Regions from separate parts of the Mesorhizobium sp. WSM4816 genome, predicted to be linked through region 1. Evidence: predicted binding sites of a transcription regulator. Region 1 holds the regulator's gene; each other region holds the start of a gene.

Region 1 (9,686 bases):
CGACGGCGCTCGGCCTCGACAACCAGGTGCTGGCGCAACTCGTGTCGGGCGCGGTCCTCGATGAGCAGGCCCGCAAGCTCGGGCTTGGGCTGTCCAAGGACCGGCTGGCCCAACTCACACATGAAGACCCGGCCTTCAAGGGTCCCGGCGGCAACTTCGACAGAAGGACTTTCGAATACATACTGCAACAGGTCGGCATGCGGCCGGAAGACTATCTCAGGAATCGCGCCCAGCTGGCTGTGCGCCAGCAGATCGTCGAGGCGGTTTCCGACGGCCTCAAGGCCCCGAATACGTTCTTGAGGGCGGTGGCGCTTTATCGTGGCGAAGACCGCACCATCGACTATTTGACCTTGCCGAAATCGCTGGTCGAGCCGATCGAAGCGCCATCCGACACTACGCTTTCGGCCTATTTCGAGGAAAACAAGAAGACCTATGCGGCGCCCGAATACCGCAAATTCTCCTATGTCAGGCTCGAGCCGGAAGACATCATGGATGTGAGTGCCGTGACCGACCAGCAGGTCAGCGACGACTACAACAAGAACAAGGGGCGCTACACCACGCCGGAAACGCGCACCATCGAACAGCTCGTGTTCAAAACGCCCGATGCCGCGAAGGCCGCGCTCGATTCACTCGAGACCGGCGCGACCTTCGACAAACTCGTCGCCGCCGAGGGCAAGACGCAGGCCGACACGCTGCTCGGCACGCTGTCCAAGGACAAGATCGCCGACAAGGCGGTGGCGGATGCGGCCTTTGCGCTCAAGGTCAACGAAGTCAGCCCGGTCGTTCAGGGCGCCTTCGGTCCGGTTCTGCTGCGCGTCACCGAGATCAAACCCGAAGTGGTGAAGCCGCTGGCCGAAGTGGCCGCCGACATCCGCAAGGACCTGGCGCTCGGCGAGGCAAGCCGCATTCTGCTCGACGTCCATGACAGCTACGAAGATAGCCGCGCTTCGGGCAGCACGCTCAAGGAAGCGGCCGAAAAGCTGAAGCTGAAGGTCGTCACCGTCGACGCGATCGATCGCACCGGCCTGAGGCCGGACGGCGCCATCATCAAGGATCTGCCGGAATCGCCGGATCTCATCAAGGCGGTGTTCGATGCCGAGCCCGGCACCGAGAATCCCGACCTCACCACCGCCAACAATGGCTTCGTGTTCTACGAGGTGGCGTCGATCACGCCGGCCCGCGACCGCACGCTGGATGAAGTCCGCCAGAAGGTCGTGGCCGACTGGACGGCGGCGGAAACGACCAAGCGGCTCACCGCAAAAGCGCAGGAGCTCGAAAAGCGTCTCGAGGCCGGCACCACGCTCGACGTGATCGCGAGCGAACTCAAGCTTGAGAAGCAGACCAAGCGCGGCGTCAAGCGCGGGGCGGACGACGCCGATTTCGGCAAGGAAGGGGCGGCTGCGATGTTCGGCGAAGGCGAAGGCGGGACCGGATTGATCCCCTCGCCCACCGGCGACGGACAGATCCTGTTCAGGATCGCCGAAGTCTTCGAGCCTGCCGGAGCCGACGCCAGCTCGGTGCCGGACGACGCGCAGAAATCGTTCACCGCCGGCATGTCCGACGACCTGCTCGACCAGTTGGTGGCGCAGCTGCAGACGCAATATGACGTTCGCATCGACCAGACCGCCGTTGCCCAAGCCCTGACCAGATGAGCGCGCTCAAGACCCATATCGCCAAGGTCGCCGCCGGCAGCTCGCTTTCCTTCGAGGAAGCGCGCGATGCCTTCGACATCATCATGTCGGGCGACGCTACGCCCGGCCAGATCGGCGGCTTCCTGATGGCGCTGCGCGTGCGCGGCGAGACGGTGAGCGAGATTTCCGGCGCCGTCGCCACCATGCGCGCCAAGATGCTGCGCGTCGACGCGCCGGCTGGCGCCATCGACATCGTCGGCACCGGCGGCGACAATTCGCACAGCGTCAACATCTCGACCGCATCCGCCTTCGTAATCGCCGCCTGCGGCGTGCCGGTGGCCAAGCACGGCAATCGCGGACTGTCCTCGCAGACCGGCGCCGCCGACGTGCTGACCGCGCTCGGCGTCAAGCTCGACATCCCGCCGGAAACGATCGGCCGCTGCATCCACGACGCAGGCGTCGGCTTCATGTTCGCGCCGGCGCATCATCCGGCGATGAAGCATGTCGGCCCGATCCGCGTCGAGCTCGGCACCCGCACAATCTTCAACCTGCTCGGCCCGCTCTCCAATCCGGCTGGTGTCGTCAGGCAGATGGTTGGCGTCTTCTTGCCGGAATGGATCATGCCGGTGGCCGAGACGTTGAAGGCACTGGGCGCCGAGCACGCCTGGGTCGCCCATGGCGACGGCTATGACGAGATCACCACCACCGGCGAAACCCAGGTCGCCGAACTGGTCGGCGGCGAGATCCGCAGCTTTACGCTGACCCCGGAAGCGGTCGGGCTGAAGCGGCATACCAAGGACGAGTTGCGCGGCGGCGATGCCGCCTACAACGCCCAGGCGCTGCGCGACATGCTGGGCGGCGCTGCCGGCGCCTTTCGCGATACGGTGCTGATGAACGCCGGCGCCGGACTGGTGGTGGCGGGAAAGGCGACGACGCTTGCCGATGGCATGGCGACGGCGGCGCAAGCCATCGACAGCGGCCGGGCGCTAAAGGTGCTTGACCGGCTGGTCGAGATTTCGAACGGATAGCGCCGTGTCTGATATCCTGCGCAAGATCGAAGCCTACAAGCGCGACGAGATCGCGGCGGCGAAGGCGCGGGTGCCGCTTGCCGAAATCAGGGCGCGGGCAAAGGATGCCGACGCACCACGCGGCTTTCTCTCGGCCCTTGAAGCCAAACGCAAAACCGGCAGTTTCGCGCTGATCGCCGAGATCAAGAAGGCGAGCCCGTCCAAGGGCCTGATCCGCGCCGATTTCGATCCGCCGGCGCTGGCCACGGCCTATGCCAAAGGTGGGGCTGCCTGCCTCTCGGTGCTGACCGATGCGCCGTCTTTCCAGGGGGCGCCTGAATTCCTCACCGATGCGCGCAGCGCCGTGACATTGCCGGCTTTGCGCAAGGATTTTCTGTTCGAGCCCTATCAGGTGTTCGAGGCCCGTGCGTGGGGCGCGGACGCCATCCTGATCATCATGGCGAGCGTCGATGACGCCGTGGCCAGGGAACTCGAAACGACGGCGTTCGAGCTCGGCATGGATGCGCTGGTCGAGGTGCATGACGAGGCCGAGACGGAACGCGCGCTGAAACTGTGGTCGCGGCTGATCGGCATCAACAACCGCAATCTGCGGACGTTCGAAACCAGCATCGAGACATCGGAGCGGCTCGCGGCGATGGTGCCGGCCGACCGACTGCTGGTCAGCGAGAGCGGTATTTGCTCGCACCAGGACTGCCGCAGGCTGGAACGGAGCGACATTGGCACTTTCCTCGTCGGCGAGAGCCTGATGCGGCAACAGGACGTGGCCACTGCGACGCACCTGCTTTTGACGGGCAAGGCGCCCGCCAATGCATCTGCCCGAAAATCGGAATCGATGTTCGGAGAGCATGATGCATAGATACAAAGCGTCAGAGTGTAGTTTGTGCGTCCAAACGGACGCACGTCGCTCCAGGGTGACCTGACGATGTCGGCCGCCCTCACCCATCTTGGCGCGGAAGGCGAAGCCAATATGGTCGATGTCGGCGACAAGGCGGAGACGACCCGCACGGCAATCGCCGAAGGTCTTGTCTCGATGCGGCCCGAAACGCTGAAAATGATTCTCGACGGCGATGCCAAGAAGGGCGACGTGCTGGGCACGGCGCGCATCGCCGGCATCATGGCGGCCAAGAGGACGCATGAGCTGATCCCGCTCTGCCATCCGCTGCTGTTGACCAAGGTATCGGTAGACATCGAACCTGACGCGACGCTGCCCGGCCTGAAGGTCACGGCGCTGGCCCGCGTCACCGGCAAGACCGGCGTCGAGATGGAAGCGCTGACCGCCGTCTCGGTCGCCTGCCTGACCATCTATGATATGGCCAAGGCGGTCGATCGCGGCATGGCGATCTCCGGCATCAGGCTGGTGGAAAAGACCGGCGGCAAATCCGGCGACTACAAGGCGGATGCCCAGGGGGCAGGCCAATAATGGCGCTGCTTGCGGTCGCCGAGGCGCTCGAGCACCTGCTTGCCGATGCTGCGCCCTTGCAGGCTGAAAGCGTCGCCCTGATGGATGCCGCCGACCGCGTGCTGGCGGAGCCGCTCATGGCGCTCCGCACCCAGCCGCCATTCAACGCGTCGGCCATGGACGGCTATGCCGTGCGGGCCGACGATGTCGCGTCCGTGCCCGCGAGACTTTCGGTGATCGGCATGGCGCCGGCCGGTCGCGGCTTTACCGGAACAGTCGGCCCGGCGCAGGCCGTGCGCATCTTCACCGGCGCGCCGCTTCCCGCAGGCGCCGACACCATCGTCATCCAGGAGAATGTCCGCGACCTCGGTGGCGGCATCGTCGAAGTGACCGCGCCCACGGTTGAAGGCCGCAACATCCGCCGCCTCGGGCTCGATTTCTCGAAGGGCGACATGCTGCTGGAGAAAGGCCGCCTGCTTGATCCGGCGGCATTGTCGCTGGCGGCGTCGGCCAACCACCAGCAGGTCCGCGTAGTGAAACGGCCGCTGGTCGCCATCATCGCCACCGGCGACGAATTGCTGCCGCCGGGCAGCGACCTTGGCCCCGACCAGATCATCTCCTCCAATGCCTATGGTGTCGCCGCCGCGGCCCGCTCGGTCGGCGCCAGCGCACTCGATCTCGGCATCGCCCCCGACCGCAAGGAGGCGATCGCCGCGCTGGTGACAAAAGCCGTCGACGCAGGCGCGGACGTCATCGTCACGCTGGGCGGCGCCTCGGTCGGCGACCATGACCTCGTCCATGACGTGCTGACCGGCGAAGGCATGGCGCTCGATTTCTGGAAAATCGCCATGCGGCCCGGCAAGCCACTGATGTTCGGGCGGCTGGGCGCCATCCGCTGCATCGGCCTGCCCGGCAATCCGGTGGCCAGCCTGGTCTGCACGCAGCTCTTTCTGAAGCCGCTGCTGGCGCGGCTCAGCGGCCGCGCCTTCCGCCAGGACATGCGTCAGGCGCGGCTCGGCGCCGCCATGCCGGCCAACGATCTCAGGCAGGACTATGTACGCGCGGTGGTGAAGGAAGAAGCTGGCACGCTTGAGGCAACGCCGTTCAGTATCCAGGATTCCTCGATGCTCAGAATGCTGGCCGACGCCAACGGACTGGTCGTGCGCGAGCCATTCGCTCCCGCAGCCGCAGCGGGCGCCGCCTGCAGCGTGCTGATGCTACGCTGAACAAAACGTCAACACATTCATTAAACTTTAAATGGTTGCGGAACACAACTGGAACAGATAGTGTTTGTTCTGGGTTTGTTTTTCTGATTCTGTTGGGGGTGGCGATGCTGACACGCAAACAACATGAACTGCTGATGTTCATTCACGAACGGCTGAAGGAAAGCGGCATTCCGCCCTCGTTCGACGAGATGAAGGAAGCGCTCGACCTCGCCTCCAAATCAGGGATCCACCGGCTGATCACGGCGCTGGAGGAACGCGGTTTCATTCGCCGCCTGCCCAACCGCGCCCGCGCGCTGGAGGTGCTGCGCCTGCCCGATTCGATCGCGCCGGGCCTCAATGCGGCGCGCAAATTCTCGCCGAGCGTCATTCAAGGCAGCCTTGGCCAGGGCGGGCTTGGACAGGGCGGCCTCGGACGCCAGATCAAGCCGGCGCCTTCGCGCATGCGTGCTGCCGGCAATGACGACGACGTCGTTGCCACCGTCTCCATACCGGTGATGGGCCGCATCGCTGCCGGTGTGCCGATCGACGCCATCCAGCACCAGACGCATTCGATCTCGGTGCCACCGGACATGATCACCGGCGGCACGCACTACGCGCTGGAGGTCAAGGGTGATTCGATGATCGAGGCCGGCATCTTCGACGGCGACACGGTCATCATCCGCAACGCCGATACCGCCCAGCCTGGCGAGATCATTGTCGCTCTGGTCGACGAGGAGGAAGCGACGCTGAAACGATTCCGCCGCAAAGGTGCCTCGATCGCACTGGAAGCCGCCAATCCGGCCTACGAGACGCGCATCTTCGGGCCGGACCGGGTCAAGGTGCAGGGCAAGCTCGTCGGACTGATCCGGCGTTACTGAAGAGCAGGCTTCTTGGGTTTCTCGGCCCTGCGGTATGGCGGCAGGCCCCTCGCCTCGCGCGAAAATCGCCGCTGCTCATGCCAGGGTCTGTATGGCTGTCTGACGGCAAAACGGATTTCTGCGCGCGTCGTCGCCGATAGCGGATCGAAGAACACGGCGGCACTGCCCATGCGTGCGAGCTGCCGTTTGGTGACGACGAGAACCAGCGGGTTGCGGCAGGGTTTGTAATAGGCTGTGGCATCGTCGATGACGATCAAATCCGCAAAGGCACAGGCCGGCCGCGCGGTTTTGCGGTTGTCGGCGAGCGCGATGAGCGCGCCGGACGGATGCCGGGCCAGGCACAGGCCGGCAGTGCAGGTGAAAGGCGCTCCCGGCGGCAGGTCGGCCGGGTCGGCGATGTCGAACCGCACATCTCCTTTTTCGAATGTCTCCGGCTCGACGATCGTCGTTGAAACCAGCGCATGTTTCCAGTTGTCGGTGGTGAATTCGTTCGAACGCACCCGGTTGACGGCAAGTTCACCGCCGCCGATCGGCATCGCCACCAGGTGCGCATCCTCCGAGATCAGCACGTCGGGGGTGCGCGTCTCGGAAATCGTCAGCAGGCCGGCGAGCGCAAAGGGAAGTGCGGCAAGCCGCAGCCATGTCGTCGCCATCGTGGCGATGACCAGGGCGACCGTCACCAGCAGGACCGATTGCAACGAAATCAGGCCGACTGCATCGACCGGCGAACGCTCCGAGATCCATCCCGAAATTGCGATCATCGCCGTCAGGCCCTTGCCCATCATGTAGAGGAAAGGGCCGTCGAGGCCAAAAGGCATTGCCAAGGCGCTGAGGACGGCCAGGAACATGACGATCGTGACGATCGGCATGACGGCCAGATTGGCGAACAGGCTAAGCGGCGAGACGCGCTGGAAGTGCCAGATGGCGAACAGCGCGGTGGCGCTGCCGGCAATGATGGAGGTCATTGCGATGGTGCCTGCCCCAGCGACAAGTTTGCGCGTGACAAAAGCGACCGGTGACCGTCGCCGTTGCGGCGCCGTGGCCTTGTCGGCACGATAGTCGGACCAACCGGCATAGGCGCCCACGAGAGCCGCAGTCGCGGCGAACGACATCTGGAAGCTTGCGCCGACCACCTCATGCGGCGACACGACGATGACGACGATGGCCGAAATCGCCAGGTTGCGCATGGTGAGTGCCGCCCGGTCGAACAGCACGGCGACAAGCATTACCGCCAGCATGATGAAGCTGCGTTCAGCCGCGACCACGATACCGGAAAAGATCAGATAGGCAGCGATGGAGACGAGTGCGGCAGCAGCCGCATATTTCTTGACCGGCCGGCGCGACGAAAAGTCGGGAAACAGCGCAAAGGCGCCGCGCAGCAATCCCATGACGGTGCCGGCGACAAGCGCCATGTGCAGGCCGGAAATGGAGATGATGTGGTAGATGCCGGTGCGCCGCATCGATTCGTTTATCTCTTCGGGGATGCCGGCACGCACGCCGACGATCAGCGCAGCGGCAATCTCCCCCTCGGCACCACCGATGCTGTCCCTGATGTGGTCGGCTATGGTTTCGCGCGCCTTCTCGATCGACGAAGAAAGGCGTGCGGTTAACGGTGCATCTTCGGAGACGACGATCTTTGGACTGCCGAGGAAAAAGCCACTGGCACCGATACCGGCGAAATAGCTGTCGAAGGAGAAATCAAAGCTGTCCGGTCTGACCGGGCCAGTCGGAGGCAGAAGCCTCACATAGCCGGTTGCCACCGAGCCTGCGGTCATCTCAGCGGGAATCTTGCGTGCCGATACCCTGACACGTTCGGGTGCATAACGCAGTGTCGGCCGGGCGGTCGACATCACGTCGATGGTCAGCCTGATCCGGCCGTTCGCCATCTGGTCGAGCCTGACGACACGGCCGGTCAGCCGGGTCTGAATTTCCGAACCGAGCATCTTCGTTCCGGCGCGCCAGGTTTCCACCTTGGCGGCGAGCACACCAAGCGCGCACAGCAACGCTGCCATGAAGCACAGATGCGTTTTGCGGCGTGAGCGCGTGACGGCCGCACACAATGCCGTGAGGACCACGACGGAGATGGGCTGGGCAAAGTCCGGTTCGACGGCAAGCGAAAAATAGACGATCACCCCGCATGCCAGAAAAACCGGCACCAGCAGGAAGGCGACGCCGCGGTCGAGTTCCAGGCCGGCTGCCGAGGCCACCTTGTTGCGGACACCGGATGGTGAAAGATGGCTGAGCTGTCGGCGAAAACGAATGACAGGGCCGGGTGCTGGAGCCGGTATCGGCGCCGAGCGATCCGGCGAAAGAGGCTGGATGCCCGGCGGCGACGCAGGCAGCGAAACGGGTAGCGGCTCAGCGTGAGGAACGTCGGCGAACAGCGATCGTTCGCTGACGCTTGCGTTCGCGCCCTCGCTCTCGTCCACGCCGCGGCCTGGTCCAGCCATAGGGTTCGCCCCTTGCGCCCTTGACCTCCTATGCTACATGAACGCGCAACGCGCGAAAGTCCGCGCAGCCACATCCGTTTCCTGCGCTTGCCCCGAGAGTTCCATGCCCGACAAGGTCGTCACCCGTTTTGCCCCTTCGCCCACCGGATTCCTGCATATTGGCGGCGCGCGCACGGCGCTGTTCAACTGGCTGTATGCGAAACACACCGGCGGCAGGATGCTGCTGCGCATCGAGGACACCGATCGCGAGCGTTCGACCGATGCGGCAACCGCTGCCATCCTCGATGGGCTCTCCTGGCTCGGCCTCACCTGGGACGGCGAGCCGGTATCGCAGTTCGAGCGCGCGCCGCGCCACCGCGCGGTCGCCGAGGAGCTGGTGCGCCTCGGCAAAGCCTATTACTGCTATGCGGCGCCGGCTGAGCTGGAGGCAATGCGCGAGAGTGCGCGGGCCAAGGGCTTGCCTCCCCGCTATGACGGCCGCTGGCGCGACCGCGACCCGTCAGAGGCGCCGGTTGGCGCCAGGGGCGCGATCCGCATCAAGGCGCCGGCCGAAGGCGAGACGGTGGTGCATGACCGCGTGCAGGGCGAAGTCCGCTTCCCCAACAAGGACCTCGACGATTTCATCATCCTGCGCTCGGACGGCAATCCGACCTATATGCATGCCGTCGTCGTCGACGACCACGACATGGGCATCACCAACATCATCCGCGGCGACGACCATCTGACCAATGCCGCCCGCCAGATGGTGATCTATCGAGCCTTGGGCTGGGAGGTGCCGTCAATGGCGCATATCCCGCTGATCCATGGCGCCGACGGCGCCAAGCTGTCGAAGCGGCACGGCGCCCTCGGCGTCGAAGCCTATCGCGCCATGGGCTATCTGCCCGAGGCACTGCTCAACTACCTGGCGCGGCTCGGCTGGAGCCACGGCGACGACGAGGTCATGTCGATCGCCGACATGATTGCGTGGTTCGACATCGGCGATGTCAACAAGGGGGCCGCCCGCTTCGACTTCGCCAAGCTCGAGGCGCTGAACGGCGTGCATATGCGGCGCATGAACGACGCCGAATTGCTCGATATCTTCATCAACACCTTGCC
Region 2 (9,686 bases), on a different contig from region 1:
GCCGCTGCGGCCATAGGCGCCGGCGGTGATGCCCTCGGCCGACAGCCATGCAAACCGGCGGACGAGCGCCTCCGCATCCTCAAGCACGATGTCGGCGCCCTCGGCCAATTGCGTCTGGTGATTGGCCTCAAGGATCGGCAACCCGTTCTCGCCGGCAAGGATGAGGTAGCCGCCTTCGCGAAAACCGATATCGGCGTCGGCCCCGAACTCTTCCGTCAGCCGCCGGAACAGTTTCAGCGTGAACTGCGACAGCCGGATGTTTTGCGGAATCGAAAACTGCTGGCGGATCGAAGCGCAGGACAGCGTCGTCGCCGCATGGGCGAACTGCGGGTCGCGCTCGACCAGCGCGATCGAGCCCGAAAACCCTTCCTCGCGCAGATAATAGGCGATCGAGGAGCCGACGATGGCTCCGCCGATGATGACGACGTCGTAGCGCACTTTTTCGCTTCTCCAGTTCTGAAGCATGATCCCGAAGCCGGTTTTCTGAAACGATCATGCTGCAATTCATGCAGCCGGCAGGATGATCTCGAAGCGCGTGCCGCGCTCGGAGTCAACCAGGCGGATCGTGCCATCATGCGCTTTCAGCAGGGCCAGAACGATGCCGAGGCCCATGCCGGTGCCGCCGCAATCGCGGCGTGTGGTGAAGAATGGCTCGAAAATACGCGCACGGTTGCTCGGCGAAATGCCGGCGCCGTCGTCGCTCACCTGGATCGTCGCCTTGCCGCCTGCGCTCGCCGCCGTGATCGAAACCAGTGTCGCGCCATGCCTTGCCGAATTGTCGATGAGATTGGCCAGCACGATCGCTGCGTTCTCGGCCGAGATGCGCAGGCCGGTCTCGCCGCCCGCCTCGACCCGAAGCGCCAGCCTGTCCCCGGTCGGCAACAGCGCCAGGGCCGCACTGAGCGATGTGCTTTCGCCGCTGGGCGCAAGATTTTCGGCACGCGTCAGGTCGAGCAGACGGCGCACCAGCAGATTGAGCCGCCCGGCGTCGGTGACGATATTGTCTGAAAACCGCCGCCGCTCGGCCTCGTCCATTGCGCTACCTGAATCGCGCAGCAGTTCGGCCGCCCCCTGGATCGCCGTCAGCGGCGATTTGAGCTCGTGCGAGACATGGGTGGCGAAGGTCTGGATGCTGTCGGAGCGCGCATGCAGCTTTTCGGCCATCTCGAGGAAAGCGTCGGACAGCGCTGCCATCTCGCGCGTGCCATGATGGTCGAGCGGCCTGATCGCTGCTCGATCACCGGCGGCGATCCGCTTTGTCCGCTCCATCAGCGCGTAGATCGGCCGGCTGACGGTGCGCAGGAAGATCAGGCCGATGAGCAGCGTGCCGCCGAGGATGGCGATCGCCGCCAGCACCACCTTGCCGCGCTCGCCATAAAGATGCTTGACGATGTTGTTCGGCGTCCGCGACAGATAGACGACGCCGGCGACCTTGCCGTCGACGGCGACGGGCATTGCGACGAAGACGCGGACTCTCGTGCCGCGGCTGACCGAATAGAGCGAAGGTGGCGGCTCGTCTGATATCCTCTGCCTGAGCGCGCTGGCATAGCGGCCGGCAAGTGCTGCGCGAACCTCGCCTACTGCGCCGAGCGACAGGCCGATCTCCTCGCGTCCGGCGATGACGACGCCTTTGGGATCGAGCAGCCGGAAGCCGGCAAGCGTGGTTTTCTGCGTCTCGGCAAGAATGCCCGACAGCCGCGCGCCGATCGCCGTGAAGGCGGGATCGACGGTGGCGGCTGTCGCCGCGGGCCGTGTCGCCAGAACCCTGTCGGACGCAAGATCGAGGCTTGGCTCGATCGGCCGGTAGGGAGAGTCCGGACTGTCGCTGTCGGCAGGCACGGCCGCGCCGAGCTTTTCAGCCGCGATGCCGGCGTCGCGGACCTCTTGCGCATGGATGGCGGCAAGGGCGGCACCCTGCGCGATCAGCTCGGCCTCGGTCTGGCGGATCAGCTGGTTCTCGTAGAGCCTGAAGAAGAACAGGCCGACCAGCGGCAGCGCCATCACCATGATCAGGATGGCGACAACGACCGTGGCGAGGCGCGGCCGCCATTTATGCGCGGTCACGCGCCGCACCGGCCGAGCCGGAAGCCGACGCCATGTACGGTCTCGATCGCATCTGTGCAGCCGGCCGCCGCCAGCTTGGCGCGGATGTTGCGGATATGGCTGTCGACGGTGCGGTCGGCGACATGGATGTTGCCGGCATAGGCATTGGCCATCACCATGTCGCGCCCAAGCACATGCGCCGGGCGCGCCAGAAACCCCTTCAGGATGGCGAATTCGATCGAGGTCAGCACCAGCGGCCTGCCGTCGAAGCTGGCGGCGTGGCTGGCCGGCAGCAAAGCGAGACGGCCGTGCGAGAATTGCCTGTCGTCGGCCTGTTCGGCTTTTGCCGGGCGGGCGCGCCGCAGGATGACGTTGACGCGGGCGACCAGCTCGCGCGGGCTGAACGGCTTGGTGACATAGTCGTCGCCACCCATTTCGAGCCCGAGGATGCGGTCGATTTCTTCATCTCGCGCGGACAGGAACAGCACCGGCACATCCGATGTGTGCCGCAGCCGCCGGCAGACCTCTAGCCCGTCCATCTCCGGCATGCCGATGTCGAGCACGACAAGATCGGGCGCGCGGCGCTCGATCGCCTGCAAGGCGGCGGCGCCGTCGGCTACCGCGACCGTTTTCATGCCGGCCTTTTCGAGCGCGAAGCAGATGATCTCGCGGATGTGCGGATCATCGTCGGCGATAAGGATGTGATGCGGCATCGATCAGCGGCCCGGCACGAAGGGTTCGGAGCCCTGAGGAACCACGAACGGGATAGACGTGTCGAGAGTGCGAAGGAGCCGCCAATCGCGAAAGCTCCAGGCGCGCCAGTTTTCCTGGGCCGCGCGGTAGCCGGCCTCGTCCTGTCCCAGCAAACGGACGAGTTCGCGGTAGGGGGAAACGCTGGCCGTATTGGTCCTGGCCTGATGCTCGAGGAAGCGATCGAGCGCCGGCCGGGCGCTGGGACCGAGCGAACGCAGGTACCAGAAATCGAGCTCGGTTCCGTGGCCGGTCATTTCGAATGAGTGCTCGACATTGTAGTTGGCGATCAGGGCGGCAAAGTTGATGAACGAGCAGGCATAAAGCGTCGCCGATAGCGTCAGAAGATTGGCGGAAAGCAGCCATTCATTGGATTTTCCGAGCGCGATGCGGGCGATGATCAGGACGAGGCCCGCCGCCACCAGCCCCATCCAGACGAAGGCGGCGACGCGCCAGTAGGTCAGCGCATAGATGCCGACATAGAGTTCAAGCCGCAGGATCGACGAGATGACCAGCACGATGTTCTGCGCCACCCAGACATAGACCAGCCGGCGGATGAACGGATCGCTGGAAGTGGCACTTCCCGGCCTGAGCGCCGCCAGCACGAAACCGGCGGCGAGCAGCGCCGTGACGATCAGCGGATAGGCGCCGCGATGCGCATAGGCGGCGTAGGTCAGCCCGTCGGGCAGGGCGATGCCGCCCCACAGATAGGTGGCGTCGAGCGCGGTCTGCATCGCGAACAGGATGTTGAAGATGACCAGCGCGCGAAGGATGGCGGCCTTGCCGAAGATGATGTCCTCGATCGCCCTGGCGGGTTTTGTCGTCGTCGTCACCGCGCTGACAGGGACAGGTGTCACCCGACGCGCAATGCGGCGCAAGAAGCGCGGCAGGCGCGGGCGCAAAAAAGCCCAGACGCCGGCAAGCACGACCAGCCAGAAGGCCAGCCGCGGCAGCTGGATGAGGTCGAGCAGTGCGTAGAGATCGATCAGCGACAGCCAGTATTCGATAACCGGATTGGCGGCGCCGAACAGCGCCAGAAACACTGCGCCCAGGGTCAGCGGCATGATCCAGACGGCGATCGCCGCGAAGCCGATGCGCCGCCGGCCAAGCCGCCGCGCCGCCTTGCGCCAGCGGACGAAATCGTGGACGAACCGAAACGGCGCTGCGAGCAGGAACAGCGCGACCTGGCCGGCAATGCGGGCAAATCCGCGCCGCAGCCGCCCGACCAGCGAAAGCGTAAAGACGGCCAGCGCCGCAAGCCCGATCGCGACGGACAGCGCGCTGACATTTTCAAGGAGCGGCAGCAGCCCGACAAGCAGGGCAACGGGTTTGAACCAGGCCCGGCCGGCGCTGAGCGCCGCGGCCGCGGCGGCCAGCGTCATGCCGAACAGGAAGAGCGTGATGCCGACCGGCTGCCCATAGAAGAAGAAATCGGCCAGCGCGGCAAGCAGGGCGGCAACGCCGAAGCGCGCGCAACTGCCCGGCGCGGCGGTAAGCAGCGATGTCATGATCGGGTTTTCTCAGCGGCTTTGATCCGGCCGGGGGGCGGAGATTTGCGGATGAAGGGAAAGAGAGTCGCCGAACGCGGCGGATCGATGAGCCAGCAACCGTCATTGCGGAGGGGCAGGGACCAACGGGGCTTTTCGCGCTCTTGCATGCCGCCCTTTTCGCCGGCCGAAATGCAGGCTGCGAGGCGGGTCCGAGGAGATTTTCCGCAATGTTGTGCAGTTTTTGTGCAGGGTCAGGAATCACTTCAGCTTTGAATCCGCCCCGTCACCCCTTTTGCGGGCGCTTGCGCTGCCCCTCACCTGCCTGCCGGCATCCTCTCCCGTATAGTGACGGGGAGAGGGGTGCTCTCATCGCCGGTTTCGCCAATCACCAGCGTTGCAAGAATGACGTCGAGGCTGCGCCAGCCCCTTCTCCCCGTCCCTATACGGGGAGAAGTGCCCGGCAGGGCGACGAGGGGCGGCGCCAACTTCGATGATTGGCTTGCATCCAATGCAAGCTATGACTGCCCGAAGCGATTGCCCTGTGTGCTTGCTTCGATCGCCTCCAGGCGGCATAGATCAGGCATGACCGAAACCTGCCGCCCGCGCCGCTCGGTGCTTTACGTCCCGGCCTCGAACGACAAGGCGCTGGCCAAGATCTCGTCACTGGCCTGCGATGCCGTCATCATCGATCTCGAAGATGCCGTCGCCCCGACCGACAAGGTTTTTGCCCGCGAAAAGCTGGCTGATATTTTCGCTCACCGCGCAAACCTGCGCTGCGAAATGGTCGTGCGCATCAACCCGCTCTCCAGCGAATGGGGCGCCAGGGACTTGCTGGCGGCGGCACGCTGCCAGCCCGACGCCATTCTGCTGCCCAAGGTCGACACGCCGCGCGACGTCCTGGAAGCCGGCGACGTGCTGGACGACAATTTTTCACCCGACGAGGTAAAACTATGGGCGATGATCGAGACGCCCAAGGCGCTGCTCAACATCGGCCCGATTGCCGAGCTTGGACGCGATCCGGCCTCGCGGCTGGTCTGTTTCGTTGCCGGAACGAACGACCTGGTCAAGGACACCGGCATTCTCGCCACGCCCGACCGGCGCTATCTCACACCATGGCTGATGCAGATGGTGCTCGCCGCGCGCGCCGGCGGCCTCGAGCTGCTCGACGGTGTCTTCAACGATTTTCGCGATCTGGACGCTTTTGCGCGCGAATGCGCGGAAGCAGCCGCCATGGGGTTCGAGGGCAAGTCGCTGATCCACCCGGCCCAGATCGATGCCGCAAACCGCGCCTTTGCACCATCTGCCGAAGCCGTGGCCGAGGCGCGTGCGGTCAAGGAGGCCTTCGCGCTTGCCGAAAATGCCGGCAGGCAAGTCATTGCGCTGGATGGAAAGATGCTCGAGCGGCTGCATCTGGCGCAGGCCGAAAAACTGCTGGCGAAGGCGGCCGCCAGCGCCAGCGGGACATGATCGCAACCCACCACAGGAATGAAAAATGAAACTCTACCGCTTTCTGTCCGGCCCGGACGATTCCAGCTTCTGCCACAAGGTGACGGCGGCGCTGAACAAGGGCTGGCACCTGTTCGGGTCGCCGACCTATTCCTACGACCAGCAGACCAAGACCATGCGCTGCGGCCAGGCCGTGGTGAAGGATGTCGAGGGCCAGGAATACGGGCCCGACACCAAGCTCAGCGATTGGTAGCTTTGCAAGGCTCGACGCAGGGTGTGTTGAGATTCAGGTCAGGCCGCGCCGGAGTCGAAGACGGGCGCGAAGCGACCAGACTGGGTAGTTTCCGAGAACCGGAGCGGAGCGTACTTTTGGGTACGTGAGCACCGGGAGCGCAGGGAACTGCCGTTCGCAGGCCGGCATCACCTGAATATCAGCACAGCCTACTCGGCTGCCTCTTCGATCCGTTCCATATCGTCGTCCGACAGGCCGAAATGGTGGCCGATCTCGTGGATCAGCACATGGGTGACGATATCGCCCAGCGTCTCCTCGTTCTCGGCCCAGTAGTCGAGGATGGCGCGGCGGTAGAGCGTGACGCGGTTCGGCCCCTCGCCGGTCTGCGGATTCCAGCGCTCGGCGATGCCGCGCCCCTCGAACAGGCCGAGCAGATCGAAAGGCGTTTCCAGCGACAAATCGTCCATGATCTCGTCGGTCGGGAATTCGGCGATCTGGATGACGATCTCGCCGGTCAGCTTGCGAAACTCCTCCGGCAGATGGGCGTAAGCTTCTAGCGCCAGGAACTCCATTTCCTCCATCGACGGCGAAAGCTCGTCGTGCCAGGTACGGGTCTTGTAGATGCGGGCCATGCTTTGTCCTTCTGATCCCGGCATATAGGCTTTCGCGCCGGACTCGGCAATTGGCCGGGTTGCCGTCCATGCGCGGCAGGAATAAATTCCCCATGACTGCGCCTATGACTCCGCTTGACTCTTCGGCCGCCCTCTGGAATCTATTAGAACATAACAGGAACAATTGTGAGTGGAAGCTGACCGTCATGGCGACAAGCGCCGTGGCGCGGGAGACTGTTTTTGCCCTGCGCCGCCAGATCGCGAAGATCGAGGGAACGCTGCCCGAGCGCCTGCAGGCGCCGGCCGGCGCTCCCGTTGATGCGCCCCGGAATCCAACAGCTGATGTCACGCCCAAAAATCTGACAATTGTCCGCCGCGGCCTCGCCGTGGCGCCGCCCGATGCGTTTCTGCGCACCGGCGCCGAAGGTCTCGACACCGCGCTCGGCGGCGGCCTGCCGAAGGCGGCGCTGAGCGAGATCCATGGCGCCGCGACCCGCGATGCCGGAGCCGTCGCCGGCTTCGCCCTGTCGCTCGTCAGCCTGATCCTCAAACAGGGGCCGCGACTGCCGGTCCTGTGGATCGGCACCGCGGAAATCTTCCGCGAGGCCGGCTTCCCCTATGCCAGGGGGCTTCATCGCCTTTTCGGCATCGAGCCGGAGCAATTGCTGTTTTCCGAGACGCCAAGGCTCCTCGACGCGCTGTGGACCGCCGAGGAGGCCGCCCGGATGACGGCGCTCGCCGCCGTCATTCTCGAAATCCGCGGCAGTCCGCAGCGGCTGGACCTCACCGCGACGCGGCGGCTGCACGCCCGGGCACAGAGCGCCGGCCGGCCGGTGTTTCTGCTGCGCCAGGCCGGCGAACCCGAGCCGACGGCGGCACCCGTCCGCCTCGTCCTGTCGGCGGCGCCGTCGGCACCACGCCAGACGATCGCCGGGCCGCTCGCCGGCTCGATCGGCCGCCCCGCCTTCACCGTCAGCATCGGCAAGAGCCGCACCGCCTTGCCAGGACAATTCACACTGGAGTGGAACCCCGATGAACGCAGTTTCGAGGAAAGAAGGGCTGGGGAAAGACGCCAAGAACGGGCAGCGAATCCTGTCCCTGTGGTTTCCGCATCTCGGCGCGGAAAGGATCCTGCGCCAGCGTCTGGGGCGGTCCTGGCGTTCGCGGCCGTCGGATCACCTGCCGCTGGTGATCAGCCATCGCCAGGCGAACGCGCAGCGCATCGCCGCCCTCGACGAGCGGGCTGAGGCGCTTCACCTGAAGCGCGGCATGGGCATAGCCGACGCGCGCGCCATGCATCCGTCGATCGACGTCGTGGAAGCCGATCCCGAGGCCGACCGCCGCCTGCTCGAAAGCCTCGCCGACTGGTGCGACCGCTACACCCCGCTGGTGGCGATCGACGCAGCCGATGGCCTGTTTCTCGACGTCACCGGCTGCACCCATCTTTTCGGCGGCGAACGGGCGATGCTGGACGACATCCTGTCGCGCTTTTTCCATCAGGGTTTCGATGTCCGCGCCGGCCTTGCCGCCACACCAGGTGCAGCCTGGGCGGCAGCGCGGTTTTCTGGTGATCGCATCGTCCCCGGTGGCGAGGAGGAGGCGCTTCTCGCACCCTTGCCGCTGGCGGCGCTGCGCATCGAGCCTGACATCCGCGCCAGCCTGGAAAGCGTCGGCCTGCGCACGGCGGGCGCCGTCATGGCAGCACCGCGCGCGCCGCTCGCCCGCCGCTTCGGCAGATCGCTGCTTTTGCGTCTCGACCAGGCGCTCGGCCGCCTCGACGAGGCGGTGTCGCCGCGCCTGCCGGTGGCGCCGCTTTCGGTCGAACGCCATCTCGCCGAACCGATCATGCTGACCGACGAAATAGAGCGGCTGGTGAAAATGCTGGCGACGACATTGAAGGCGGACCTCGAGCGCCGCGGCGAGGGCGCAAGAAGGCTGGCGCTGCTGCTTTTCCGCGTCGACGGCGCCGTCAGCCGCATCGCCGTCGGCACCTCGCGGCCGTTGCGCGAGCCGTTGCTGATCCAGAAATTGTTCCACGAGAGGCTTGCCGCGCTCGAACAGGACATCGATGCCGGCTATGGCTTCGATCTCGTGCGCCTCTCGGTGCTGTCGGCCGCGGCCTTCGACATGCAGCAGGCGGATCTGACCGGCGAGACGCGCGACGACAGCGCCGACATAGCCCTTTTCGCCGACCGCATCCGCGCCCGGCTCGGCGACAGCGCGGTTTTGAAACCGGTTGCCGTCGAGAGTCATCTGCCCGAGCGCGCCGTCGCCACGCATCCCTATGCGGAGGCGCCGCAAAGGGTCTCTGCGCCGAAGCAGCCGGACAAGATGCCGGGCAAGATGAAAGACACTAGGCCTGTCTTGCGGCCGGAACGGCCGATCCGGCTGTTCCGCTCGCCCGAGCCGATCGAGGTGCCGGCCACCAAAATGCCTGAAGGACCGCCGCTGAACTTCCGCTGGCGGCGCGCGCTCTACCGGGTGGCGCGCGCCGAAGGGCCGGAACGCATCGCCCCGGAATGGTGGCGGGAGGCAGCGGGGCAGGAAGCGACCCGGGATTATTTCCGCATCGAGGATAGCGACGGCCGCCGTTACTGGCTTTATCGCCAGGGTCTCTACGGCGCCTCGCAGGCGGCGCCGCGCTGGTTCATGCACGGGGTCTTCGCATGAATGCGCTGGCGGCCGTCCCCTATGCCGAATTCGGCATCCAGTCGAATTTCTCGTTCCTGCGCGGCGCCTCGAAACCGGAGGAGCTGGTGGTCGCGGCAAAGTTTTTGGGCTTTTCGTCGATCGGGCTTGCCGACCGCAACACGGTGGCCGGCGTCGTGCGCGCCTGGCAGCAGGCCAAGGTGGAAGGTCTTTCCTGTCATCCCGGCTGCCGCCTGGTTTTTTGCGATGGCACGCCCGACGTTCTCGCCTATCCGCGGGACCGCAAGGGCTGGGGCCATCTGTGCCGCATGCTGACGCAAGCCAATATGCGCGACGACAGCGAAAAGGGCGCACCGCTGCTCTATCGCGACGATCTTTTCGAATGGGGCGATCTCATGTCGCTGGCGATCCTGCCGGATCTGTCGGCGCCGGCCGAGGATCTCGGGCTGATCAGCCGCCTGAAAG
Region 3 (9,686 bases), on a different contig from region 1:
AACTGCCCGGTCTCGACATTGGTCGCGGAGATGAACAGCTCCATCGATTTGCAGGCGCGCACATTGCCGAAATCGATCTCCTGTTCGATCACGTCGCGCAGCGGGTTGAGGCCGAGCGGGTTGGCGACATAGGGCGAAAACACCCGCGACATCGTGTCGAAAAACAGATAGCCCGGCGTGTTCTCGATCGACCAGTTGCCCCAGGCGACGTCCCACGGCATGCGCTGCACCGGGCTGAACCGGCCCTTCCGCGCCACCGCGCGCCAGAAATCGTCGAGCTTCTGCCGCGCGCCCTCGACGCCGCCGCGGACGAAGCCGTCGGCCAGCGCCACCGCGTTCATGGCGCCGGCGCTGGTGCCCGAAACCGCCGCGATGTCGAGCCGTCCGTCCTCCAGCAGCTGGTCGAGCACGCCCCAGGAAAAGGCGCCGTGCGAGCCGCCGCCCTGCAGCGCGACGTTGATCTTCTTGGGCTCCTCCGCCTTGCCGTTTGTCGTCATGGCGTTGTCCTTGATCTAGAGAGCCATTGGATGGATCACTGCGCGGTCCAGCCGCCGTCGACCGAGATTTGCGTGCCGTTGATCTGCGCTGCCGCATCCGAGCACAGGAACACCGCGGCAGCGGCAACTTGCTCGACCGTGACGAATTCCTTGGTCGGCTGCCTGTCGAGCATGACCTCGCGGACCACCGTGTCGCGGTCCATCTTGTTCGCCTTCATTTGGTCGGGGATCTGCGCCTCGACCAGCGGCGTCAGCACATAGCCGGGACAGATGGCGTTGCAGGTGATCTTGTCGCGCGCCAGTTCCAAAGCGACCGTCTTGGTCAGCCCCATGATGCCGTGCTTGGCCGCGACATAGGCCGATTTGAACGGCGAGGCGACCAGCCCATGGGCCGAGGCGATGTTGACGATCCTGCCGCCGCCGGCTTCTCTCATCAGCGGGATGGCGGCGGCGATGGTGTGAAAGGCCGACGACAAATTGATGGCGATGATGGCGTCCCACTTCTCGACGGGAAATTCTTCCACCGGCGCGACATGCTGGATGCCGGCATTGTTGATCAGGATGTCGACCGAGCCGAAGCTCTCGGCTGCTTTTGCGACCAGCGCCCGGCATTCGGCCGGCTTCGACATATCTGCCTTGATGTAGACAGTCTTCACGCCGTGATGCCTGGCGATCGCATCGGTGACGGCCTGGTCGTCGGCCGTGTCTGAAAAGGAATTGACGACAATGTTGCAGCCATCGGCCGCGAGCGCATGGGCGATTGCCAGGCCGATGCCCGAGGTGGAACCGGTGACGATGGCGGTTTTTCTGCTGGGCAAGGCGAAATCCTTCATTACGGCGCTAACGGACCATATTGCAGCGCAGCATATATGTCTGGTGTGGCGCAAAAACAGCGGCACTCAGTGGCGATGACATGAAATTTTTGTCATGAAAGAGGACACCCTCACTCAAAGCTGTGCGCCTGAACAGGCCGTGCGAACAGTTGGTCAGCGTGCCCTGAAGCCACTTCGGGTGTTCGTGAGATTGCGTTTTAGAACGCGATAGCGGTCGCGCGGCACTCATTCCGAGGCGGAGATTTCTGAGACGGCCTGCTGATGAGAGATTTCGGCCGGCCGGCCGGCGATCACGACATCGTGTCGAGTTTGCGCTGCATGGCGGCGATCTGTTCCTTCAGTTCCTGAAGGTCGTCGGGCTTTTCCGACGTCTCCTTCCTGGCCGGCTCCGCCGGCGCTGCGGAAGTGCCATTCGAGCCTGCGGGTGGGAAGGGCGTGAACAGGCGCATGGCGTTCTGGAACATCTCCATATTGCGGCGCGTCTGCTCTTCCAGCGCCTTGATCGGCGTGGCGATCTTCATCATGTCCAGCGGCGACTTGCCCAACGCACCCTTCATCTGCTCGCGGAAGCGTTCCTGCTCCTTTGAGAAGGCGATCATCGACTGTTCGAGGAAGCTCGGCACGATCATCTGCATCTGGTCGCCGTAAAAAGCGATCAACTGGCGCAGGAACGGAATCGGCAGCATGTTCTGCCCTTCCTTGTTCTCCAGTTCAAAGATGATCTGGGTCAGCACCGGATGGGTGATGTCGTCGCCGGTCTTGGCGTCCTGGACGGTGAACTCCACGCCCTTCTTGACCATTTCGGCAAGGTCCTCGAGCGTCACATAGGTGCTGGTGCCGGTGTTGTAGAGGCGGCGATTGGCATATTTCTTGATGATAATCGGTTCGTCTTTCGCGGCCATCAGCATCCTCCCGGGACACCGGCGCACTTGAGGTAAGCTGCCGGTAACGATTGCGCCTTTTCAAGGATATGCGCAAAAGCGTCACAATTCCAAGCGGTTTGTGCAGTGCGGCATCAATTAATGCTGCACGGCGGGCTGAAAATGCTGCGCAGCAATGGGCCGGCTGTATCCACCACGATGCGCAACCTGCTTGCGGCGCATGGCCGGTATGCCCATTTCCGGTTTGACTTGGATCATTGAAAGGGCAAGAAAAGCCCTGACGATACAAACTGCGATACCAAAACCTCGATACCTCGAAGTGTGGAGAAGAACATGTCCGCTGCCATCGTTGTCGCCAGTGCGGCGCGCACGCCCGTCGGTTCCTTCAACGGCGCCTTCGCCGCCACGCCGGCGCATGAGCTTGGTGCCGTCGTCATCAAGGAGTTGCTGTCCCGTACCGGTGTCGAGCCGGCGGAGGTCGACGAGGTCATCCTCGGCCAGGTGCTGACTGCGGCTCAGGGCCAGAACCCCGCCCGCCAGGCATCTATCGAAGCCGGCCTGCCAAAGGAAACCACCGCCTGGGGCCTCAACCAGGTTTGCGGCTCAGGTCTGCGCGCTGTTGCTCTCGGTATGCAGCAGATCGCGACAGGCGATGCCAAGGTGATCGTCGCCGGCGGGCAGGAATCGATGTCGCTGGCCCCGCACGCTCAACACCTGCGTGCCGGCGTCAAGATGGGCGACTACAAGATGATTGACATCATGATCAAGGATGGGCTGTGGGATGCCTTCAATGGCTACCACATGGGCAACACGGCCGAAAACGTCGCTCGCCAGTTCCAGATTACCCGCGAGGACCAGGACCAGCTCGCATTGGCCTCCCAGAACAAGGCAGAGGCCGCGCAGAAGGCCGGCAAATTCAAGGACGAGATCGTGGCCTTCACCGTCAAGGGCAAGAAGGGCGACACCATTGTCGACCAGGACGAATATATCCGCCACGGCGCCACGATCGAGGCGATGACCAAGCTGAGACCGGCCTTCGACAAGGACGGCACGGTGACCGCCGCCAATGCCTCCGGCATCAATGACGGCGCCGCCGCGGTGCTGCTGATGACCGAAGCGGAAGCCGCAAAGCGCGGCATCACGCCGCTGGCGCGCATCGTGTCCTGGGCGACCGCGGGTGTCGATCCGCAGATCATGGGCACCGGGCCCATTCCCGCCTCGCGCAAGGCGCTGGCCAAGGCCGGCTGGTCGGTCGGCGATCTCGACCTGATCGAGGCCAACGAAGCCTTCGCCGCCCAGGCCTGCGCCGTCAACAAGGACATGGGCTGGGATCCGTCGATCGTCAATGTCAATGGCGGTGCCATCGCCATCGGCCATCCGATCGGCGCCTCCGGGGCCCGCATCTTCAACACGCTGGTTTACGAGATGCGCCGCAGAAGTGCCAGGAAGGGCCTTGCCACGCTGTGCATCGGCGGCGGCATGGGGGTCGCCATGTGCGTTGAAGCGCTGTGAAGTCATCTGCAAAGCGCCGTGAGGACGGAGCGAGCAAGCCGTGAAACAGTCGGTGGCGAACAGGCTCCGCCGTTAGAGCGTTTCCGTTCGCCGCCCGCCGATCGAGAAAAAGGGAGGATATTATGACAAAGGTAGCACTCGTCACCGGTGGATCGCGCGGCATTGGCGCCGCGATCTCGATCGGCCTGAAAACCGCCGGCTATCAGGTCGCCGCGAACTACGCCGGCAATGACGAAGCGGCGCAGAAATTCAAGGCAGAGACCGGCATTCCCGTCTACAAATGGTCGGTCGCCGACTACGATGCCTGCGCCGCCGGCATCAAGCAGGTCGAGGCCGATCTCGGCCCGGTTTCCGTTCTGGTCAACAATGCCGGCATCACCCGCGACGCCATGTTCCACAAGATGACGCGCGAGCAGTGGAAAGAGGTCGTCGACACCAATCTTTCCGGCGTCTTCAACATGACGCACCCACTGTGGGTCGGCATGCGCGACCGCAAGTTCGGCCGCGTCATCACCATCTCCTCGATCAATGGCCAGAAAGGCCAGACCGGCCAGGTCAATTATTCGGCGTCGAAGGCCGGCGATATCGGCTTCACCAAGGCGCTCGCCCAAGAAGGGGCGCGGGTCGGCATCACCGTCAATGTCATCTGCCCCGGCTACATCGCCACCGAGATGGTCAGGGCGATGGACGAGAAGGTGCTCAATGAGCGCGTCATCCCGCAGATCCCGGTCGGCCGCCTCGGCGAGCCGGAAGAGATCGCACGCTGCGTCGTCTTCCTGGCTTCCGACGATGCCGGTTTCATCACCGGCTCGACCATATCAGCCAATGGCGGCCAGTATATCACCTGAGGCGTCATGTCACCTGAGGCGTCGGCCTGTTGCCGGTGACCGTTGCACGGGTCTAACCACCCACACGGCCGAGTTCGAGGCCGGGATCCGGATTATTCCGGCCGTCAGGCGACACGCTTCAGCCCTGGTTCGGCTGCCGGCTTGGTCTGGGCGGCGACTGGACCCGGCTGGCGCGAAGGTGCCGGCAGGCGGGCAAGCGACGCCCGGCTGAGGCCCGACAGTTTCAAGGCGATGCGACGCTTCAGAAACGGAGTGAGGTTCAGCGCTGAAAGCACGAGATTGCGGACGAACCGCTTCACCGAATTGCGGGAAAGCGCCATCTCGGTCATCGTGCCCGCCAGTTCAAGCACCTCCTGGGCCGCCGGGCGGCGCAGCGTTTCGTAGAGGTCGAGCGCGGTTTCCGGGCGCACGCCGTTCACCACGTCGCCAAGCAACTGGCCAAGCACGACCGCGTCGATGATGCCGGTGTTCATGCCTTGCCCTCCCGCCGGGCTGTGCACGTGCGCGGCATCGCCGATAAGGAACAGCCGGTCCTTGCGGTACGAGCGGACCAGGCGGTGATGCACGCGAAAACGCGAGCTCCACGCCAGGTCGAGCACCCGGGTTCTTTTCTTGGTCGGACCACGGCTGTCGAGCAGCGCCTGGATGTCGGTGACCGCGGGGTTTTCCGGTGCCTCATCCATTGTCGCGACGACCCGATACGAACCGTCCGGGAGCGGCGCCACCACCACCAGCCCGGCCGGGGCAAAGAACAGCGACACTTCCGTCGGCCCAACCGGCCAGTCGAGACGAACATCGGCAAGTACGAACGAAGCGTCATAGGCGGCGCCGTCGAACTCGATGCCGGTCGACCTGCGCACCAGGCTGTGCATGCCGTCGGCACCAACGACATAGCGTGCCGATATCAGTCTCTCGCGGCCGTTCTCGATCACCGTCACGCGTGCGCCGTCAGCGTCCTGAACGACTGCCTTGGCCTCGACCGAGCGATGAATCACGCCGCCCAAGGCTGCGATCCGTTCGGCGAACACCTGCTCGGTCAGGTTCTGAGGCAGCATCATCAGATAGGGATGCCTCGACGGAAGCTTGCTGAAATCGAGCTTGAGCAGCGCCCGATTGCGGTCGCGGATGGTAAAATTCTGCAGTTTTAGGGCAAGTTCGCTCAGCCCGTGCGTGACGCCGAGAGGCTCCAGCGTTTCCAGCGTCTGCGCGTGGATGACGCCAGCCCGCGAGGTCTGAAGGCCCTCAGCCAGCCTGTCGATCAGGACATGATCGACACCGGCCTGGTGCAGCACGATGGACAGCGCCATGCCGGTCGGGCCGGCGCCAATGATCAGGACTTCCGTGGTTTCGGGCAGCATTTCTCTCTCCATTTGTCAACGATCGTTGACTTTTTAGTCGAAGCCATTGCATTTGTCAACGGCTGTTGGCATAAGCTTTTCATGACCGAGAATCAGCCGAAAAAACCCGGCAAGTCGGACCGCACGCGCGCCAAAATCCTGGAGGCCGCGAAGCTCCTGTTCGCCGAGCACGGCTATGAGGGCGCCTCGATCCGTGACGTCGCGGCGCATGCCTCGATCGATCCGGCCATGGTGATCCGCTATTTCCGCAGCAAGGACGAGCTGTTCGCCAGGGCGGCGGTCGTCGACCTGCAATTGCCGGCACTGCGGGTGATCGACCGAAATGCCATCGGCGAAACGCTGATCAGGCGTTTTCTTGAAGTCTGGGAGGGCTCGGCCAGCGGCCCTGGCATGGCAATTCTGCTGCGTTCGGCGACGTCGAACGAATTCGCCGCGGAAAAATTGCGCGACGTATTTGGCAACCAGGTGAGGCCGGTGATTGCGGCGGTCGCTGACCCCGCCGATGCGGGTCGACGGGCCGGGCTCGTTTCGAGCCAGTTGCTGGGTCTGGCGATGTGCCGATACCTGCTGCGGCTTCCGCCCGTCGTCGCCCTGTCGCACGACGAAATTGTCCAGAACGTCGGCCCTACTTTGCAGCGCTATGCCGTGGGAGAGGATGCGCCTTGAACAAGCCGGGCTGGCAGTCTGGTCGTCGTGCAGCGACTGCGCCGACTAACGGACGTAACGCCGATTTGTGCCGAAGCGGCACGCAAAAATTAGCGGCGGCCGTGCAGCCTGTGCAAAACCCTGTTAACGGCGTGTGGATAACAGGTGGAAAACCTGTTCACGACACAACATATTGGGGTGAACAAACCGGGAAACAGGCGCCGGCGCCGATTCGTCGCCGTTTCGTTCCGGCTTTGAGCACAGTGTTAAACGACAAGGGCTGAAAACAATCCCAAATGGTTAAGGCGCGTTAGGAAAGTTTAATTATTTCAGAATGTTGGATGACGCCCGCCGACCTGCGTCGATCGTTCAGCGGCAAAGGTTAACGGCGACGTCAGCCCTGCATGAAACGGGCCAGTTCGGCGATTCAGCATGTGGTGAGACTCGCCGGCGAAAAATCCAGATGTAGCCGTGAACAAAACCTGAATCTGCGCGAGTCAGCGATTCGTAGCCGATTCGTTCCAGACTCGTTCCAACTGTTAAATCGGAACGGCGGAACGGCATGTCGACGGCGACGGAAGGCTTCGAGCTGCCATCGGAATATTCTGCTTTCGCTTCACGCCCAAAATCCCTATGTGTCGGCTGTCACCCGCGCCACTACGGGGCGCGCTCCCGACAACGCGAGGCAGAGAGCCTTAATTTCCAGGTCGATGAACATCCAGCCGAAACACACTGAGCCACTGATCCTGTCAGGCCGCGACGTGACCGCTGTGCTCGGGCCAACCAACACCGGCAAGACCCATCTCGCCATCGAGCGCATGGTGGCGCATGAAAGCGGCATTATCGGCCTGCCGCTCAGGCTGCTCGCCCGCGAGGTCTACTCGCGCGTCTGCGAAAAAGTCGGCGCTCACAAGGTGGCGCTCATCACCGGTGAGGAGAAGATCCAGCCCGACGGCGCCAGATATTCGGTCTGCACCGTGGAAGCCATGCCGCGCGAGACCGACGCCGCCTTCGTTGCCGTCGACGAGGTCCAACTGGCCGGCGACCTCGAGCGCGGCCACATCTTCACCGACCGCATCCTGCATCTGCGCGGCCGCCAGGAGACGCTGCTGCTCGGCGCAGCGACCATGCACGGCATCCTCCAGCGTCTGCTCAAGGGGGTGTCGGTGGTGACGCGGCCACGGCTGTCGCATCTCGCCTATGCCGGCTCCAAGAAGCTGACCCGCCTGCCGCGACGTACGGCGATCGTCGCTTTCTCCGCCGACGAGGTCTATGCCATCGCCGAACTGATCCGCCGCCAGCAGGGCGGTGCGGCAGTCGTGCTCGGCGCGCTATCGCCGCGCACCCGCAACGCGCAGGTGGAGCTGTTCCAGTCGGGTGATGTCGATTATCTGATTGCCACCGATGCCATCGGCATGGGCCTCAACCTCGATCTCGATCACGTCGCCTTCGCCCAGAACCGCAAGTTCGACGGCTACCAGTATCGCAACCTGACGGCGGCCGAGCTCGGCCAGATCGCCGGCCGCGCCGGCCGCCACTTGCGCGACGGAACTTTTGGCGTCACCGGCCAGGTCGATCCACTGGACGAGGAACTGGTCAAGAAGATCGAAGCGCATGATTTCGACCCGGTGAAGGTGCTGCAATGGCGCACCGCGCGTTTCGATTTCGCCAACCTCGACGCGCTGAAGCGCTCGATCGAGACCAACGCGCCGGTTGAAGGCCTGACGCGCGCGCTGCCGGCGGTCGATGCGCAGGCGCTCGAACATCTGTCCCGCGACGAGGACATCCGGGCGCTTGCCACCGACGCCGGGCGCGTGGCGCTGTTGTGGGAGGCCTGCGCCCTTCCCGATTACAGGAAGATCGCCCCGGCTCAGCATGCCGACCTGATCGCCTCGATCTACATGGACCTTGCCAGGCATGGCCATGTCGATGAGAATTACATGGCCGAGCAGGTGCGCCGCGCCGACACCACCGAGGGCGACATCGACACGCTGTCGCACCGGATCGCCCAGATCCGCACCTGGACTTTCGTTTCCAACCGGCCCGGCTGGCTGGCCGATCAGGCACACTGGCAGGAAAAGACGCGCGAAATCGAAGACAGATTGTCGGATGCGCTGCATGAGCGGTTGACGAAACGCTTCGTAGACCGCAGGACTTCCGTCCTCATGCGGCGCCTTAGAGAAAATACCATGCCTGAAGCCGAAATCAGTCCAACCGGAACCGTCCTCGTCGAAGGCCATCATGTCGGCGAGTTGCAGGGGTTCCGCTTCACCGCGGACCAAAGCGCCGGCGGCGAGGACGCCAAGGCGGTGCGCACAGCAGCCCAGAAGGCGCTTGCAGCCGAATTCGAGGCGCGGGCCGAACGCTTCGGCGCCTCGGCCAATGGCGACATCGCGCTCGGCTCCGATGGCACGCTGCGCTGGATCGGCGCGCCGATCGGCACGCTGGTCGCAGGCGACGAGCCGTTGAAGCCGCGCCTGGTGCTGCTGGCCGACGAGCAGCTCACCGGTCCCGCCCGCGACAAGGTCGCGGCGCGCGCCGAGCGCTTCGTCAATTTCCAGATCGAGTCGCTGCTGAAGCCGCTGGTCGACCTCAAGAACGCCGAGCAGATCACCGGCATCGGCCGCGGCATCGCCTTCCAGCTCGTCGAGAATTTCGGCCTCATCAACCGCCGCGACATCGCCGAGGAGATGAAGTCGCTCGACCAGGAGGGCCGCGCCGCCCTGCGCCGGCTCGGCGTGCGCTTCGGCGCCTACCACGTCTTCGTGCCGGCGCTGATCAAGCCGGCCCCGGCCGGACTGGTGACGCTGTTGTGGGCGCTGCAGAACGACGGCAAGGACAAGCCTGGCTTTGGCGACGTGGTTCACGCGCTGGCCTCCGGCCGCACCTCGGTGGTCATCGATCCCACCTTCGACAAGACCTTCTACAAGCTGGCCGGCTACCGCAATCTCGGCCGTCGTGCGGTGCGCGTCGACATCCTCGAACGGCTGGCCGACCTGATCCGGCCCGCAACCAACTGGAAGCCGGGCCTCGGCCAGCGCCCCGACGGCGCCTATGACGGTCAGTCCTTCATGGTAACGCCGCCGATGATGTCGATCCTCGGCGCCACGGC

Evidence for each region. The regulator LexA, encoded in region 1, represses DNA repair genes until DNA is damaged. The targets are predictions, from matches to a motif close to TGTTCNNNNTGTGTTCNG.
Region 2: a site for LexA is predicted at 6,738-6,755, ahead of AC0L3H_RS28660 (ImuA family protein). Genes of this name have one in related genera too.
Region 3: a site for LexA is predicted at 7,092-7,109, ahead of AC0L3H_RS29125 (helicase-related protein). Genes of this name have one in related genera too.

The regions. Positions count from the first base shown of each region.
Region 1 covers NZ_JBVVQR010000005.1:96,759-106,444, forward strand. The annotation lists gene AC0L3H_RS08260 (SurA N-terminal domain-containing protein) at 1-1,652, shown strand, start outside; gene trpD (anthranilate phosphoribosyltransferase) at 1,649-2,659, shown strand; gene trpC (indole-3-glycerol phosphate synthase TrpC) at 2,664-3,515, shown strand; gene moaC (cyclic pyranopterin monophosphate synthase MoaC) at 3,582-4,079, shown strand; gene AC0L3H_RS08280 (molybdopterin molybdotransferase MoeA) at 4,079-5,284, shown strand; gene lexA (transcriptional repressor LexA) at 5,389-6,141, shown strand; gene AC0L3H_RS08290 (ComEC/Rec2 family competence protein) at 6,135-8,591, opposite strand; gene gltX (glutamate--tRNA ligase) at 8,695-9,686, shown strand, end outside.
Region 2 covers NZ_JBVVQR010000042.1:14,329-24,014, reverse strand. The annotation lists gene AC0L3H_RS28695 (NAD(P)/FAD-dependent oxidoreductase) at 1-438, opposite strand, end outside; gene AC0L3H_RS28690 (ATP-binding protein) at 505-2,001, opposite strand; gene AC0L3H_RS28685 (response regulator transcription factor) at 2,061-2,756, opposite strand; gene AC0L3H_RS28680 (DUF4153 domain-containing protein) at 2,760-4,301, opposite strand; gene AC0L3H_RS28675 (HpcH/HpaI aldolase/citrate lyase family protein) at 4,866-5,750, shown strand; gene AC0L3H_RS28670 (DUF1737 domain-containing protein) at 5,776-5,982, shown strand; gene AC0L3H_RS28665 (metallopeptidase family protein) at 6,171-6,593, opposite strand; gene AC0L3H_RS28660 (ImuA family protein) at 6,779-7,819, shown strand; gene AC0L3H_RS28655 (DUF6504 family protein) at 7,761-9,242, shown strand; gene AC0L3H_RS28650 (error-prone DNA polymerase) at 9,239-9,686, shown strand, end outside.
Region 3 covers NZ_JBVVQR010000044.1:6,713-16,398, forward strand. The annotation lists gene AC0L3H_RS29085 (patatin-like phospholipase family protein) at 1-497, opposite strand, end outside; gene AC0L3H_RS29090 (3-hydroxybutyrate dehydrogenase) at 533-1,315, opposite strand; gene phaR (polyhydroxyalkanoate synthesis repressor PhaR) at 1,621-2,232, opposite strand; gene AC0L3H_RS29100 (acetyl-CoA C-acetyltransferase) at 2,545-3,723, shown strand; gene phbB (acetoacetyl-CoA reductase) at 3,846-4,571, shown strand; gene AC0L3H_RS29110 (FAD-dependent oxidoreductase) at 4,676-5,929, opposite strand; gene AC0L3H_RS29115 (TetR/AcrR family transcriptional regulator) at 6,011-6,595, shown strand; gene AC0L3H_RS29120 (hypothetical protein) at 6,592-6,858, shown strand; gene AC0L3H_RS29125 (helicase-related protein) at 7,285-9,686, shown strand, end outside.